DNA from 3 places in the Streptomyces sp. NPDC002088 genome. Region 3 is predicted to be linked to each of the others. Evidence: riboswitches for the same ligand, from Rfam matches in the RefSeq annotation. Region 3 holds a riboswitch; each other region holds the start of a gene.
The links. A riboswitch is a leader RNA that binds a small molecule or an ion and turns the genes downstream of it on or off. The one in region 3 is predicted to bind S-adenosylmethionine.

Region 1: another riboswitch for S-adenosylmethionine. It lies ahead of ABT114_RS15610 (aminotransferase class V-fold PLP-dependent enzyme); the one in region 3 lies ahead of ABT114_RS28105 (ABC transporter substrate-binding protein).
Region 2: another riboswitch for S-adenosylmethionine. It lies ahead of thrC (threonine synthase); the one in region 3 lies ahead of ABT114_RS28105 (ABC transporter substrate-binding protein).

What each region holds. Positions count from the first base shown of each region.
Region 1 is NZ_JBEOXO010000006.1:270,264-274,799, reverse strand. Features, by position in the region: gene qcrB (cytochrome bc1 complex cytochrome b subunit) at 1-961, shown strand, start outside; gene trpD (anthranilate phosphoribosyltransferase) at 1,084-2,148, shown strand; SAM riboswitch class IV at 2,222-2,338, shown strand; gene ABT114_RS15610 (aminotransferase class V-fold PLP-dependent enzyme) at 2,500-3,861, shown strand; gene ABT114_RS15605 (Lrp/AsnC family transcriptional regulator) at 3,887-4,168, opposite strand; gene ABT114_RS15600 (rhomboid family intramembrane serine protease) at 4,165-4,536, opposite strand, start outside.
Region 2 is NZ_JBEOXO010000012.1:91,684-96,219, reverse strand. Features, by position in the region: gene ABT114_RS25210 (glucosyl-3-phosphoglycerate synthase) at 98-1,069, opposite strand; SAM riboswitch class I at 1,250-1,390, shown strand; gene thrC (threonine synthase) at 1,408-2,694, shown strand; gene ABT114_RS25200 (MoaD/ThiS family protein) at 2,691-2,966, shown strand; gene ABT114_RS25195 (cold-shock protein) at 3,423-3,629, shown strand; gene groL (chaperonin GroEL) at 3,944-4,536, shown strand, end outside.
Region 3 is NZ_JBEOXO010000014.1:152,118-156,653, reverse strand. Features, by position in the region: gene ABT114_RS28110 (ABC transporter permease) at 1-458, opposite strand, end outside; gene ABT114_RS28105 (ABC transporter substrate-binding protein) at 455-2,095, opposite strand; SAM riboswitch class IV at 2,353-2,462, opposite strand; gene ABT114_RS28100 (DUF1684 domain-containing protein) at 2,578-3,399, shown strand; gene ABT114_RS28095 (DUF427 domain-containing protein) at 3,613-4,428, opposite strand; gene ABT114_RS28090 (2-oxoglutarate and iron-dependent oxygenase domain-containing protein) at 4,451-4,536, opposite strand, start outside.

The DNA of each region.
Region 1 (4,536 bases), on a different contig from region 3:
CATGCTCGGCCTGGTGGTCGGCCACCTGATCCTGGTCTTCTACCACAAGCACACGCAGTTCGCGGGCCCCGGAAAGAGCAACAAGAACGTCGTCGGCATGCCGCTGCTGCCGGTCTACATGGCCAAGGCCGGAGGCTTCTTCTTCCTGGTCTTCGGTGTCGTCGCGGCCATCGCGGCGATCGCCCAGATCAACCCGATCTGGGCCATGGGCCCCTACCGTCCGGACCAGGTGTCGACCGGCGCCCAGCCCGACTGGTACATGGGCTTCTCCGAGGGCCTGATCCGCTTCATGCCGGGCTGGGAGATCAACCTCTGGGGTCACACCCTCGTCCTGGGTGTGTTCGTTCCGCTGATGATCTTCCCGCTGGTCCTGGTCGCGATCGGCGTCTACCCGTTCATCGAGGCCTGGATCACCGGCGACAAGCGCGAGCACCACATCCTGGACCGTCCGCGCAACGCCCCGACGCGGACTGCGCTCGGTGTGGCCTGGATGACCTGGTACCTGGGTCTGCTCGTCGGTGGCGGCAACGACCTGTGGGCCACGCACTTCCACCTGTCGATCAACTCGATCACCTGGTTCGTCCGGATCTTCTTCTTCGTCGGACCGGTCATCGCGTTCCTGATCACCAAGCGGATCTGCCTCGGCCTCCAGCGCCGGGACCGGGACAAGGTGCTGCACGGTCGCGAGACCGGCACCATCAAGCGCCTGCCGCACGGTGAGTTCATCGAGATCCACGAGCCGCTCAGCCAGGAGCAGCTGCACACCATCACGGCGCACGAGCAGTACCAGCCGCTCGAGATCGGCCCGACGGTCGACGAGAACGGTGTCGAGCGCAAGGTGAAGGGTTCCGAGAAGTTGCGCGCCAAGGTCAGCAAGGCGTACTTCAACGAGGACAGCCAGATCCCGAAGCCGACCGTCGACGAGTACAAGGAGATCACGAGCGGCCACGGCCACCACTGATCGCTGCGCTCGCCACGCGCACAGAAGGGCCCCGTCCGGTCTTCGGACGGGGCCCTTCGCCGTGCCCGGCGGATGGATAGGCTGTAACCAGCTTGTACGTGTCTACGAACCAGGAGCGGCTGATGAGCGCTGTGACCCCCGCTGGAGGCGACACCGCGGCGGGCCGTTCCTGGCCCGCGGTACTGAACGGTCTGCTGGAGGGCCGCGACCAGAGCGCGGAGAACACCGCCTGGGCGATGGACCGGATCATGCGCGGCGAGGCGACCGACGCGCAGATCGCCGGGTTCGCGGTGGCGCTGCGGGCCAAGGGCGAGACCGTCGAGGAGATCACGGGCCTCGTCCGGGCCATGTACGAGCACGCGAACGTGATCCAGGTGCCGGGCGCCACCGTCGACATCGTCGGTACGGGCGGCGACGGCGCGAAGACGGTGAACATCTCCACGATGTCCTCGATCGTCATCGCCGGCACCGGTGCCAAGGTCGTCAAGCACGGCAACCGGGCCGCGTCGTCGGCGTCGGGTGCCTCGGACGTCCTGGAGAAGCTCGGGGTCAATCTCGAGCTGACGCCGAAGCGGGTGGCGGAGGTCGCCGAGGAGGCCGGGATCACCTTCTGCTTCGCGGTGAAGTTCCATCCGGCGCTGCGTCATGTGGCGGCGGCGCGCGGTCAGTTGGGCATCCGGACGGTGTTCAACTTCCTGGGTCCGCTGACCAACCCGGCGAAGGTGAAGTCCCAGGCGATCGGCGTCGCCGATCTGCGCATGGCGCCGATCATCGCGGGCGTCTTCGCCGAGCGCGGCAACTCCTCGCTGGTGTTCCGCGGCGACGACGGCCTCGACGAGCTCACCACGACGTCCACCTCCCGGGTATGGGTCGTCCGGGACGGCAAGGTGAGCGAGGAGGCCTTCGACCCGCGGGACGTCGGCATCGAGCTGGTGCCGGTGGAGGCGCTGCGGGGCGCCGACGCGTCGTTCAACGCGGACGTGGCGCGCCGGTTGCTCAACGGCGAGACCGGCCCGGTTCGGGACGCCGTCCTGCTGAACTCGGCGGCGGCGCTGGTGGCGCTGGAGCCGGGCTCCGGGACGCTGGCCGAGCAGATCCGCGCCGGCATGGCCAAGGCGGCGGAGGCGATCGACTCGGGCGCGGCCAAGCGGACGCTGGAGCGCTGGGTGGCCGTCAGCAACGCGTAGCGGATGTGAGTGCGGTCCCGTAATCCGGACACGAGTTGCGGGACCGCGATCACTTCACGTACTTTCCTCTTCAGGTCATGAGTGACAGTCATGAGGCCCCGGCCGACTGTCCGGCAACCCTCCGTCCGTGGCGGGGTGCCCCGGGTGAAGACCAGGCCGTAGGCAGTGAGGTCTACGGCAAGCGCGGACCCCTCGCAAACCAGGGGTCCTGGTCGTCGAGGGAGCCTTCCGTGAGCAAGCGAATGCGATAGGGCGTAGAGCCCCGCCTCCGCATACCCCTTTCACCTTTCTCCGTGCTTGAGCCGTACCTGCTCGCGCGGTGATTCCTCTTGCTTCTCACAGGAGTTCACCATGTCCGTCTCCACCGCTGCCGCCGACCAGTCGCTTTGTGCCCCGCTGCCCGTTCTGGGCCGGGATGTCACCGTCCCGCTCGTCACGGGCGGCGAAGTCACCTACGCCGCGCTCGACTACGCGGCCAGCGCCCCCGCCCTCCAGCGCGTCTGGGACGACGTGGCGGCGTACGCCCCGTACTACGGCAGCGTCCACCGCGGCGCCGGCTACCTCTCCCAGCTCTCCACGGACCTCTTCGAGAACGCCCGCAGGACCGTGGCGGAGTTCCTCGGCTGCCGTACCGGCGACCAGGTCGTCTTCACCCGGTCCACCACCGACTCCCTCAACCTCCTCGCGGCCGCGCTGCCCGCCGACTGCCAGGTCTTCGTCTTCGAGACCGAGCACCACGCCTCGCTGCTGCCCTGGAAGGACGCCCGGGTCACCTACCTCGACGCCCCGCGCACCCCGCGTCAGGCCGTCGAGACCCTGGAGCGCGCCCTCGCCGACCGCGACCCCTACGGCCCGGCCCTGGTCTGCGTCACCGGCGCCTCGAATGTCACCGGCGAGCTGTGGCCCGTACGGGAGCTGGCCGCGGCCGCCCACGCGCACGGCGCCCGTATCGTCCTGGACGCCGCCCAGCTCGCCCCGCACCACCCGGTGTCGCTCCAGGACCTCGACGTCGACTGGGTCGCCTTCTCCGGCCACAAGCTGTACGCCCCGTTCGGCTCCGGCGTCCTGGCCGGCCGCGCGGACTGGCTGCGTGAGGCCGAGCCGTACCTGGCGGGCGGCGGCGCCAGCCGCAAGGTCACCCGGCGCGAGGACGGGGGAGTGGACGTGGAGTGGCACGAGAGCGCCGCCCGCCACGAGGCCGGCTCGCCGAACGTCATCGGCGCCTACTCCATCGCCTCCGCCTGCAAGGCCCTCACCGAGGCCGGCTTCGACACGCTCGTCGCCCGCGAACAGCACCTGATCGACACCGTCCGCGCGGGCCTCGCCGAGGTCCCCGAGGTCAGGATCCTGTCCCTCTTCGGCGACGACGCCCCGCGCGTGGGCGTGATCTCCTTCGTGGTGGAGGGCTGGAACAGCTCCCACTTCGCCGCGGCCCTCTCCGCCGAGTACGGCATCGGCGTCCGCGACGGCCTCTTCTGCGCCCACCCCCTGGTCCGCACCCTCCTGGGCAGCGACCCCCAGAGCCAGGGCGAGTGCGGCACCCCCGAGGCCGCGCCGGGCGAGAAGTCCCTCAACGCGATCCGGGTCAGCTTCGGCGCGGGCACCCCCGACGAGCACGTGGAGCGCTTCGTGAACGCGGTGAAGGAACTGGTCACGGACGGCGCGAAGTGGCAGTACCGCACGGAGGACGGCCGCTGCGTCCCGGCGGTCTGACCGGAAAGCTCCTACGAGGCGGTGTTCACGAGTCGAGACCGATCGCGAACGCCGCCTCGAGGTCATGCTGCGAATACGTACGGAAGGCGACGTGCGTGTCCGTGCCCTCCACCCCGGGGATCTTGCTGATCCGGCCCGGGATGACCTCCGCCAGATCCTCGTGCTGCCGCACCCGCACCATCGCGATCAGGTCGTACGTGCCGGTGACGGAGAAGACCTCGCTCACGGAGTCCAGCGCGGCGATCGACTCCGCGATCTCGGGAATCCGGTCCACGCTGGTCTTGATCAGGACGATCGCGGTGATCACGGCTGGTTCTCTCCCTCGGGGGCCGGAACTGGGGCGGACTTCACTCTAGTGGTACGGCCGAACCTGGCCCACGCGTACAAGAGGCCCAGGCCGAAGCCCACCAGGTGGGCCAGGTAGGCCACGCCGGGGCCCTGGGCGGCCCGGCCCGCCGCCACCCACTGGAGGGCCGCCCAGAAGGGCAGCACGACCCACGCCGGGAAGCGCAGCGGCAGGAAGAACAGGAACGGCAGGAGACTGGTCACCCGGGCCCTGGGAAACAGGTACAGGAACGCGCCGAGGACCGCGGAGATCGCCCCGGACGCGCCGACCAGTGACTGTCCGGAGCCGGCGTTGGCGGCCGCGTAGCCCAGGAGGGCGAGGTAGCCGCA
Region 2 (4,536 bases), on a different contig from region 3:
CCTAGCCCGGGTCGGAAACACTCAAACGTACGCAAGGCCCACAACAGTCCGGAAAGATTTGTATACGACAGCGGGATCCCGTTACCGTGTGCATCCGTCACGCCACCTTCCGTGACGCGTACTCCGCGATTTCGGCCATCGGCGGCCGCTCCTCCGTGTCCACGGAGTACGTGCGCGGCTCGAAGCCGTCCTCGCCCCGCTCGAACTGGGTGAGGGAGGGCCGGATCAGGTGCCCGCGGGCCATCCGCAGCTGCGCGGTGCGGTAGATCGCGGCGGCCATGCGGCCCAGCGCCTGCCCGTCCTGGTGCCGGTGCTTGCGCACGCCCACGTCCACCTGGGCGAGGGCGTCGAGGCCCACCAGGTGCAGCGAGTCGACCAGCATGCCCAGTTCCACCCCGTACCCGACCGGGAAGGGGAGCTGTTCCAGCAGCGAGCGGCGGGCCGCGTACTCGCCGCCGAGCGGCTGCACGAAACCGGCCAGCCGAGGCCAGTGCATGTTCAGCAGCGGGCGGGCCATCAGCTCGGTCACCCGGCCGCCCTGGCCGGCGGTCCTGCCGGAGGCGAGCGAATCCAGCTCAGTGCCCAGCGGGCGGTCGTACATGCCCTTGACGAGATCGACGTCCGGGTCGGTGAGCAGCGGGCCCACGATCCCGGAGACGAAGTCGGAGGAGAACTCCTTCAGGTCGGCGTCGATGAAGCAGACGATGTCCCCGCGGGTGACCAGCAGGGATCGCCAGAGCACCTCGCCCTTGCCCGGTACGGCCGGGATGCGGGGCAGGATGTCGTCGCGGTGGACGACCCGGGCGCCCGCGGCGGCGGCCACCTCGGAGGTGCGGTCGGTGGATCCCGAGTCGACGACGACGATCTCGTCGACGAGCGGGACCTGCTGCATGAGGTCGTGACGGATCACGGCGACGATGTCGCCGACGGTCTCCTCCTCGTTGAGCGCGGGCAGGACGACGGAGACCGACTGGCCCCTGGCGCGTTTCGCGGCGAGGATCTGGTGGAGCGGGCGATCGGTCACGGACCAGGAGCGTGTGCTCAGCCAGCGCTCGACTTCTTCCAGCACAGTGGCGGCTCCTTCTACGTTCTCGCGGCGGGAAAGGGGCCCGCCGCGGTAGCGGCTGATGGGCACAGGCATCTCGCGGTTCGGACGACTCTCTCAACTGTCCTGGCCGTCGGTTACAGTCTTGAACAACGCGGGTGACCATCGCATGTCCGGGGTGGCCCGCCGTTCACAACTTCATACCGCTCATCCAGAGGGGCAGAGGGATACGGCCCGATGAAGCCCCGGCAACCCTCCAGTCGGCTCTCGTTCACCGCGAGGCTCCCGGCTCGGGAAGGTGCCAAATCCGTCTCACGGCGAAGTGCGTCGTGAGGAAGATGAGGAGAAAGGGCCTCGCCTCCATGGCTGTGCAGACTGTTGCAAGCACCACGAACTCCGTCGATCTGGGCCCCGCCGCGGCACTTTCCTGCCGCGAGTGCGGCCACCGCGTGCCGCTCGGCCCGGTCTTCGCCTGCGAGGAATGTTTCGGCCCGCTCGAGATCGCGTACGACTTCTCGGCCTATGACGCCGAGGAGCTCCGCAAGCAGATCGAGGCGGGACCCGCGAACATCTGGCGCTACGCACCCCTGCTGCCCGTCCCCGCGGACGTGGCGACCAAGCCCAACATCAACCCCGGTTGGACCAAGCTCGTCAAGGCCGACAACCTGGCGCGCGAGCTCGGTGTCGACGCCGGCAAGCTCTTCGTGAAGGACGACTCCGGCAACCCGACGCACTCCTTCAAGGACCGCGTCGTCGCCCAGGCCATCGAGGCCGCCCGCGCCTTCGAGTTCACCACCCTCTCCTGCTCCTCCACCGGCAACCTGGCCGGTGCCGTCGGCGCCGCCGCCGCCCGGGCCGGCTTCCGCTCCTGCGTGTTCATCCCGCAGGACCTGGAGCAGGGCAAGGTCGTCATGGCCGCCATCTACGGCGGCGAGCTCGTCGGCATCGAGGGCAACTACGACGACGTGAACCGCTTCTGCTCCGAGCTGATCGGCGACCCGGCGGGCGAGGGCTGGGGCTTCGTCAACGTCAACCTGCGGCCGTACTACGCGGAGGGCTCGAAGACCCTCGCGTACGAGATCTGCGAGCAGCTCGGCTGGCAGCTGCCCGACCAGTTGGTCGTCCCCATCGCCTCCGGCTCCCAGCTCACGAAGATCGACAAGGGTCTGCAGGAGCTGATCAAGCTCGGCCTGGTCGAGGACAAGCCGTACAAGATCTTCGGTGCGCAGGCAGAGGGCTGCTCGCCGGTGTCCGTGGCGTACAAGGCCGGCCACGACGTCGTACGCCCCCAGAAGCCGGACACCATCGCCAAGTCCCTCGCCATCGGCAACCCGGCCGACGGGCCGTACGTCCTGGACATCGCGCGCCGCACGGGCGGTGCCGTGGAGGATGTGACGGACGAGCAGATCGTGGACGCGATCAAGCTGCTGGCGCGGACCGAGGGCATCTTCGCCGAGACGGCGGGCGGGGTGACGGTGGGCGTGACGAAGAAGCTCATCGAGGCCGGCCTGCTCGACCCGGCCAAGACCACTGTCGTGCTGAACACCGGCGACGGTCTGAAGACTCTCGACGCGGTGGCCGGTACCGGCCTGACCGCGACGATCCGCCCGAACCTCGACTCCTTCCGAGAGGCTGGCCTCGCATCATGAGCGTCAACGTCCGCATCCCCACCATCCTGCGCACCTACACCGGCGGTAGGGCCGAGGTGAGCGCCGAGGGCGCGACCCTCGCCGAGGTCCTCTCCGACCTGGAGAAGAACCACGCCGGCATCGCGGCCCGCGTCCTCGACGACCAGGGCAAGCTGCGCCGGTTCGTCAACGTGTACGTCAACGACGACGATGTCCGCTTCGAGCAGGGTCTGGAGACGGCGACCCCGGACGGCGCCGGTGTCTCCATCATTCCGGCGGTCGCCGGAGGCTGATCATTACCATCGGTAACCGCGGTTACCGAGTGTTCATCCCGCGGCATTGCCGCTCATGGATACAGTGCCCCCTCCGCGAGAGAAGCGGAGGGGGTAATTCAGTGTGATTGAGCGCGGTACAGTTGGGGAACCCGCTCCCGATTCCAGGGATTGCGGCCCTCGCGACCTGCCGCACGGCCGATGAGAAGTAGCCAAAGTGTGCAGGTCTTTTGCGCCTTTCGCTCCCTATGCCCGGCCCAACTTGCCCTGAAACCAGGCGAATTGTGGGTAGATTCCGGACCCGTCATGCCCGGATTTCTCGTCCGATTGACCTGTTGCAGACGGCAGTTGGACAGATACATTCAGCCGCGGTCGACGCGTTCCGGCGCACGCCCCCGGCTGCCATTGGGGGGTGAGGTCTGACCCGGGTCCGCGAAGTGTGGATCCGTGCAAGGGCCAGTAATAGGGGAGTTAGGCATGGCTCAGGGCACCGTCAAGTGGTTCAACGCGGAGAAGGGGTACGGCTTCATCGCGGTCGACGGTGGTGCGGACGTGTTCGTCCACTACAGCGCGATCCAGATGGACGGGTACCGCACCCTGGAAGAGGGCCAGCGGGTCGATTTCGAGATCTCGCAGGGTCAGAAGGGGCCGCAGGCGGACATGGTCCGCCTGGCGACCGGCTGAAGCACGCGCCGACTAACAGCAGCGACGTTCTTCTGTTCTTGTTCGAAGGGCTCGTATCCCACGGGGTACGAGCCCTTCGGCATGCCCGAGCGTCGCCGCGCGGGCCCGCGGATCCCGGGCAGGCGCTTGCACTCGGCATGGGCGAGTGCTAATCATTGGCGTTAGCACTCTGAAGGTGAGAGTGATAACGAAGGACCGGGTCGGTGAGGCCCGCAGGCCAGGTGGTGCAAGGAACCACGGGGCAGGCAGGCCGTCCGTCGCGGGCGCCAGCGCGGTCCGGAGCAATCCACCCCAGTCCGGGAGGACCACTTCACATGGCCAAGATCATCGCGTTCGACGAGGAGGCACGGCGCGGTCTCGAGCGCGGGATGAACCAGCTCGCCGACGCCGTCAAGGTCACCCTTGGCCCCAAGGGCCGCAACGTCGTCCTCGAGAAGAAGTGGGGCGCCCCCACGATCACCAACGATGGTGTGTCCATCGCCAAGGAGATCGAGCTCGAGGACCCGTACGAGAAGATCGGCGCCGAGCTGGTCAAGGAAGTCGCCAAGAAGACGGACGACGTCGCCGGTGACGGTACGACCACCGCGACCGTTCTCGCCCAGGCGCTCGTCCGCGAGGGCCTGCGCAACGTAGCCGCCGGCGCCAACCCGATGGCTCTCAAGCGCGGTATCGAGAAGGCCGTCGAGGCCGTCTCCGGTGCCCTGCTCGAGCAGGCGAAGGATGTCGAGACCAAGGAGCAGATCGCCTCCACGGCCTCCATCTCCGCCGCCGACACCCAGATCGGCGAGCTCATCGCCGAGGCGATGGACAAGGTCGGCAAGGAAGGCGTCATCACCGTCGAGGAGTCCCAGACCTTCGGTCTGGAGCTGGAGCTCACCGAGGGTATGCGCTTCGACAAGGGCTACAT
Region 3 (4,536 bases):
GCGTCGGGGGCGCGGTCCCGGTAGGAGGCTGCCACCATGCCCAGCGGGACGCCCACGAGCAGTGCCACGAGCAGGGCGTAGAAGGCGAGTTCGGCGGTGGCGGCGCCGTAGGTGCCCAGCACGTGCGTCACCGGCTGGTTGTCGGTGACGGTGTGACCGAAGTCGCCGGTCGCCAGGGACTTCAGGTAGTCCAGGTACTGGGTGAGCAACGGCCGGTCGTAGCCGGCCTGGTGGAGCTTGGCCTGGAGCTGGTCCGGGGTGAGCCGGTCGCCGAAGGCAGCGCTGATCGGGTCGCCCGTGGCGCGCATCAGGAAGAAGACCAGGCTGACCAGGATGAACACGGTGGGGATGATGAGGAGGAAACGGATCACCAGGTAGCGGGCGAGTCCGTGCCCGGCGGCGGCGTCGGCGGGGCTGCCGACGACGCCGGGGGCCGTCTCCTGGGGCAGGGCGCTCACTTCTTCGAGAGCCCCGCCCAGCGGAACGTGTACGCGCTGGTCAGCGCGTCCGGCACCCCGCTGACGTCGGTACGGGTGACGATCGCTGTGGACCCCTGGAGCAGCGGCAGCAGCGGCACCTGCGCAGCGGCCTTGTCCTGCGCCTGCTTCAGCAGTTCGGTCCGCTTGGCAGCGTCGGTCTCCGTCTCCTCCTTCTTGATCAGCTCGCGTACGGCGGGGTCGGAGTAGTCGTTGGCGACCCAGCTGTTGGCCGAGTAGAAGGGCGAGAGGTAGTTGTCGGCGTCGAGGTAGTCGGCGTACCAGCCGAGTTGGTAGAGCGGGTACAGGTGCTTGATGCGGTCCTTGCCGTACTGGGTCCACTCGGTGGACTGCAGGTTCACCTTGAACAGGCCGGTGGCCTCCAGCTGGGTCTTGATCAGCGCGTACTCGTCCGCCGAGGACGAGCCGTAGTGGTCGCTGTTGTACTGCAGGTTGAGGGTGACCGGGGTGCTCACCTTCGCCGCCTTCAGCCTCGCCGCGGCCGCCGCCTTGTCGGGGCCGCCCTTCTTGTCGCCGTAGAGCGACTTGAAGGAGGGCGCGGCTCCGGTCAGGCCGTCGGGCACGGAGCTGTAGAGCGGCTGGTAGCTGTTCTTGTAGACCTGCTGGGCGAGTTGGGCCCGGTCGACGGAGTCGGCGACCGCCTGACGGACCGCCAGCGCCTTCGCCTTGTCGGCGTTCTTGGTCTTGGTGCCGTACGGCTGGGTCTGGAAGTCGAAGACGATGTAGCGGATGCCGTTGCCGGAGCCGGTGTGGACCTTGACGCCCTTCTTCTTGGCCAGGTCGTCGAGGTCGGCGGTCGCGAGCGTGCGGTAGACGGCGTCGATGGTGCCCTGCTGGACGTCGAGCTTCAGGTTGCTGGCGGTGGTGTAGTACTTGAGCTGGACGTTCTTGGTCTTCGGGGTGCCCTGTTGGCCCTGGTAGGCACTGTTGGCGGTGAAGGAGACCAGCGAGTTCTTGTCGTAACTGGTAACGCCGTAAGGGCCGTTCCAGGGCTTGCCCGCGACGATCGACTTGTCGTCGAGGATCTTGTCCGCCGGGTAGACCTGCTCGTCGACGACGTAGCCGGCCGCCGTGGACAACACCTGTGGGAACAGCGTGTCGTTGGCCGACTTGAGGGTGAAGACGACGGTGGTCGGCGTCGGGGCGGCGACCGAGGCAAGGTTGTACAGCAGAGACGACGGGCCGTTCTCGTCGGCGATCTTCAGCGTGCGGTCGAAGCTGAACTTGACGTCGGAGGACGTCAGTTGATGCCCGTTGGCGAACTTCAGACCCTTCTTGAGGGTGACCGTGTACTCCTTGGGCCCGGTCAGCCTGATCCCGGTGGCCAGGTCCGGGGAGGCCTCCGTGGAGCCGTTCTTCACGCTGAGCAGGGTCGAGTAGACCTCGCTCTCGATGGTGCCGGAGCCCGCGTCCCAGGCGCCTGCCGGGTCCAGGCTGGTCACCTGGTCCGTCGTGCCGATGGTGAGCGCCTCGGTGGGGGCCGCGTCACTGCCGTCCTTGGTGCTGGTGCAGCCGGTCAGGGCCACGAGGAACGCCGCGCTGAGGGAAAGGACGCCGAGGCCGGATCGGAGCGGTCTGGGCGTGATGTGTTGTGCCATGGCTGGTCTCTGCTTCCGCATGGGTGGGTACGCGAAGGAGCCGCGCCGGGCTGTATCTGCCGGACGGCGCGCGTCGTCGCGTGAAGGCGCAGGAAAAGGGAGTTGGTGAAGCGTCGGCGCGTTTGCCGCCGACGGCTCAGTCAGTTCTGACAGAGACAGCTGCAGACCAGCAGCAGATCCACATGACGTCGGGAGCACAGCACGAGGCCACGTGCCACGTCGTCCTCCTGGGAGTGTCGTCGGCCCTCGGGCCGAAGGAAACGCACTTGCAGAACAGGGAAATCCGCCGAGCTTTCACCTGGGGCACCCCACTGCGTCGAGGGTTGCCGTCCGGCCAGCCAGGGCTTGATCACCGGAACTCGTAGCTCGCGCTCACCGTAGATCGACAATTCTCTCGGCGTCAAGAGTTCCCTCTGGCGGGATGACCTGCGCAGGCCCGGTGGTTGCACGAAGAACGACCAGTGCTGCGAGAAGGAGCCGATATGACCGTCCAAGACGTCGACCGGGTGAGCTTCGTGCAGGAGTGGGAGGAGTGGCACCGGCAGAAGGAAGCGGTGCTGTCCGGCCCGCACGGGTTCCTCGCGATCACCAGCCTCCGCTGGCTGAGCGAGGAGCCCACCCGGTTCGAGGACGCGCCCGGAGCCTGGTCGAGCACCGCCGACGGGGTCGTGGTCGAACTCGACGAGGGCGAGGAGATCACCGTCGACGAGCAAGTGGTCCACGGCCGCCACGACTTCGGTGTCCTTGCCGAGCGCAGCAGTGTGTACATCGGCTGGGGCGACGCGGTGATCGAGGTTGCCAAGCGCGGCGGGCACGACATCGTGCGGCCCCGCCACCCTGGCAACCCGCTGCGTACGGCCTTCACAGGCACGCCGGCCTACGAGCCCGACCCGCGCTGGGTCCTCTCCGGCCGCTTCCTGCCCTTCGACTCCCCGCGCCCGGTGACCGTCGGTGCCGCCGTCGAGGGTCTGGAGCATGTCTACGACTCCCCCGGCCAGGTCGAGTTCGAACTGGACGGCACACCGCACCGGCTCACCGCCTTCAACGGCAGGACGCCCGGCGCCCTCATGGTGCTGTTCACCGACAAGACCTCCGGCGTGACCACTTACGCGGCGAACCGCTCCCTCCAGCTCCCAGCCCCCGACGCCGAGGGCAGGGTGACGATCGACTTCAACCGCGCCGCCAACCTGCCCTGCGCCTACACGGATCTGGCCACCTGCCCGCTTCCTCCGACCGAGAACCGGCTGCCGGTCGCGATCGAGACGGGCGAGAGGATCCCGCTGGAGCGCGGCGGACGACTCTGACGGGACGCGCGTCTCCTGGCCCCCGTCATCGCCGTCGTCCGTGGCCGTTGGCGGGGGCAGGATGCCGCCGTGGGCGCTGAGCCGGCCGTCGACCGGGACGGTCACTACTCCGGGGCCGCGAAGACAGCGAGCCGCCCAGCCGATGCGCCCGTGCGTGAGGTGGTCGGGCCGTCCCGGAAGACCTCCAGCGGTTCGAGCGCGTCGCTGTGAACGTCATGTGCGCTGTTGCTCCGAGAGCGTCCTGGTGAAGTGGGTGACGGGGCGCTCCACCCGTTCGCCGTCGAGGGTGATGTCGACCGTCTCGTTGTAGAAGGCGAGGAGCCCCTGGATGGCGCCGACCGCGGGCAGCGGGTCCGGGTAACTCCAGACGAGGTTGGGCGGGACGTCGGCCTCACCGCGCCACGACCAGTACTCGGCGGTGCCCTTGTACGGGCAGCCGGTGTGATGGTCGGTGGCTTCGAGCAGGTCGAGGCGGACGTCCTCGCGCGGGATGTAGTAGCGGGTGGGCAGGCCGGTCTCGAAGAGCAGGACCGGCCGGTGGGTGTCCGCGACGAGCGTGCCGTCGATCTGGATCACGAGGTGACGGCTGCTGGGGAGGGCGTCCACCCGCTTGTGCGGGTCACGGGGGTGGATGAAGATCTCTTCCTCCTCCTCGTACCAGTGGTCCAGGCCCCGCCCGACGCGCCGGAACCACTCGAAGGCGATGTGGCCGGCCAGGTCGTCGGCCGGGTAGGTCCAGGCGGCGTTCTCCAGCGACTCGCCGTCGACTTCGACGTCGTAGAAGATCTGCGAGCCGGTGTGCGTGCCGGTCGGTGGGTTCTTCGCGGGACGGAGGAGCTCCTCGCGTACCTCCGCACGCGGGAACGCGTACAGCGGTACGGGAACACCCGGCTCCCAGACGAGGACGGGGTGGCGGCTGTCGACGACCGTCACCTCACCCTTGCGGCCGCGTACCCAGCGCTCGCTCGGCTCCCACAGGAGCCCCTCGGGGGTGGTCCGCACGGCTTGCGCGGTGGGGAATGTGGTCATGAGCGGCTCTCCTTCGGCTGGTTCACGCGGTGACTTCGGCGACGTAGGGGCGGTTCTCCCGCCAGGCCTCGAGTTGCTCGGGGCGGCCGAACACCCGCAGGTACTCCT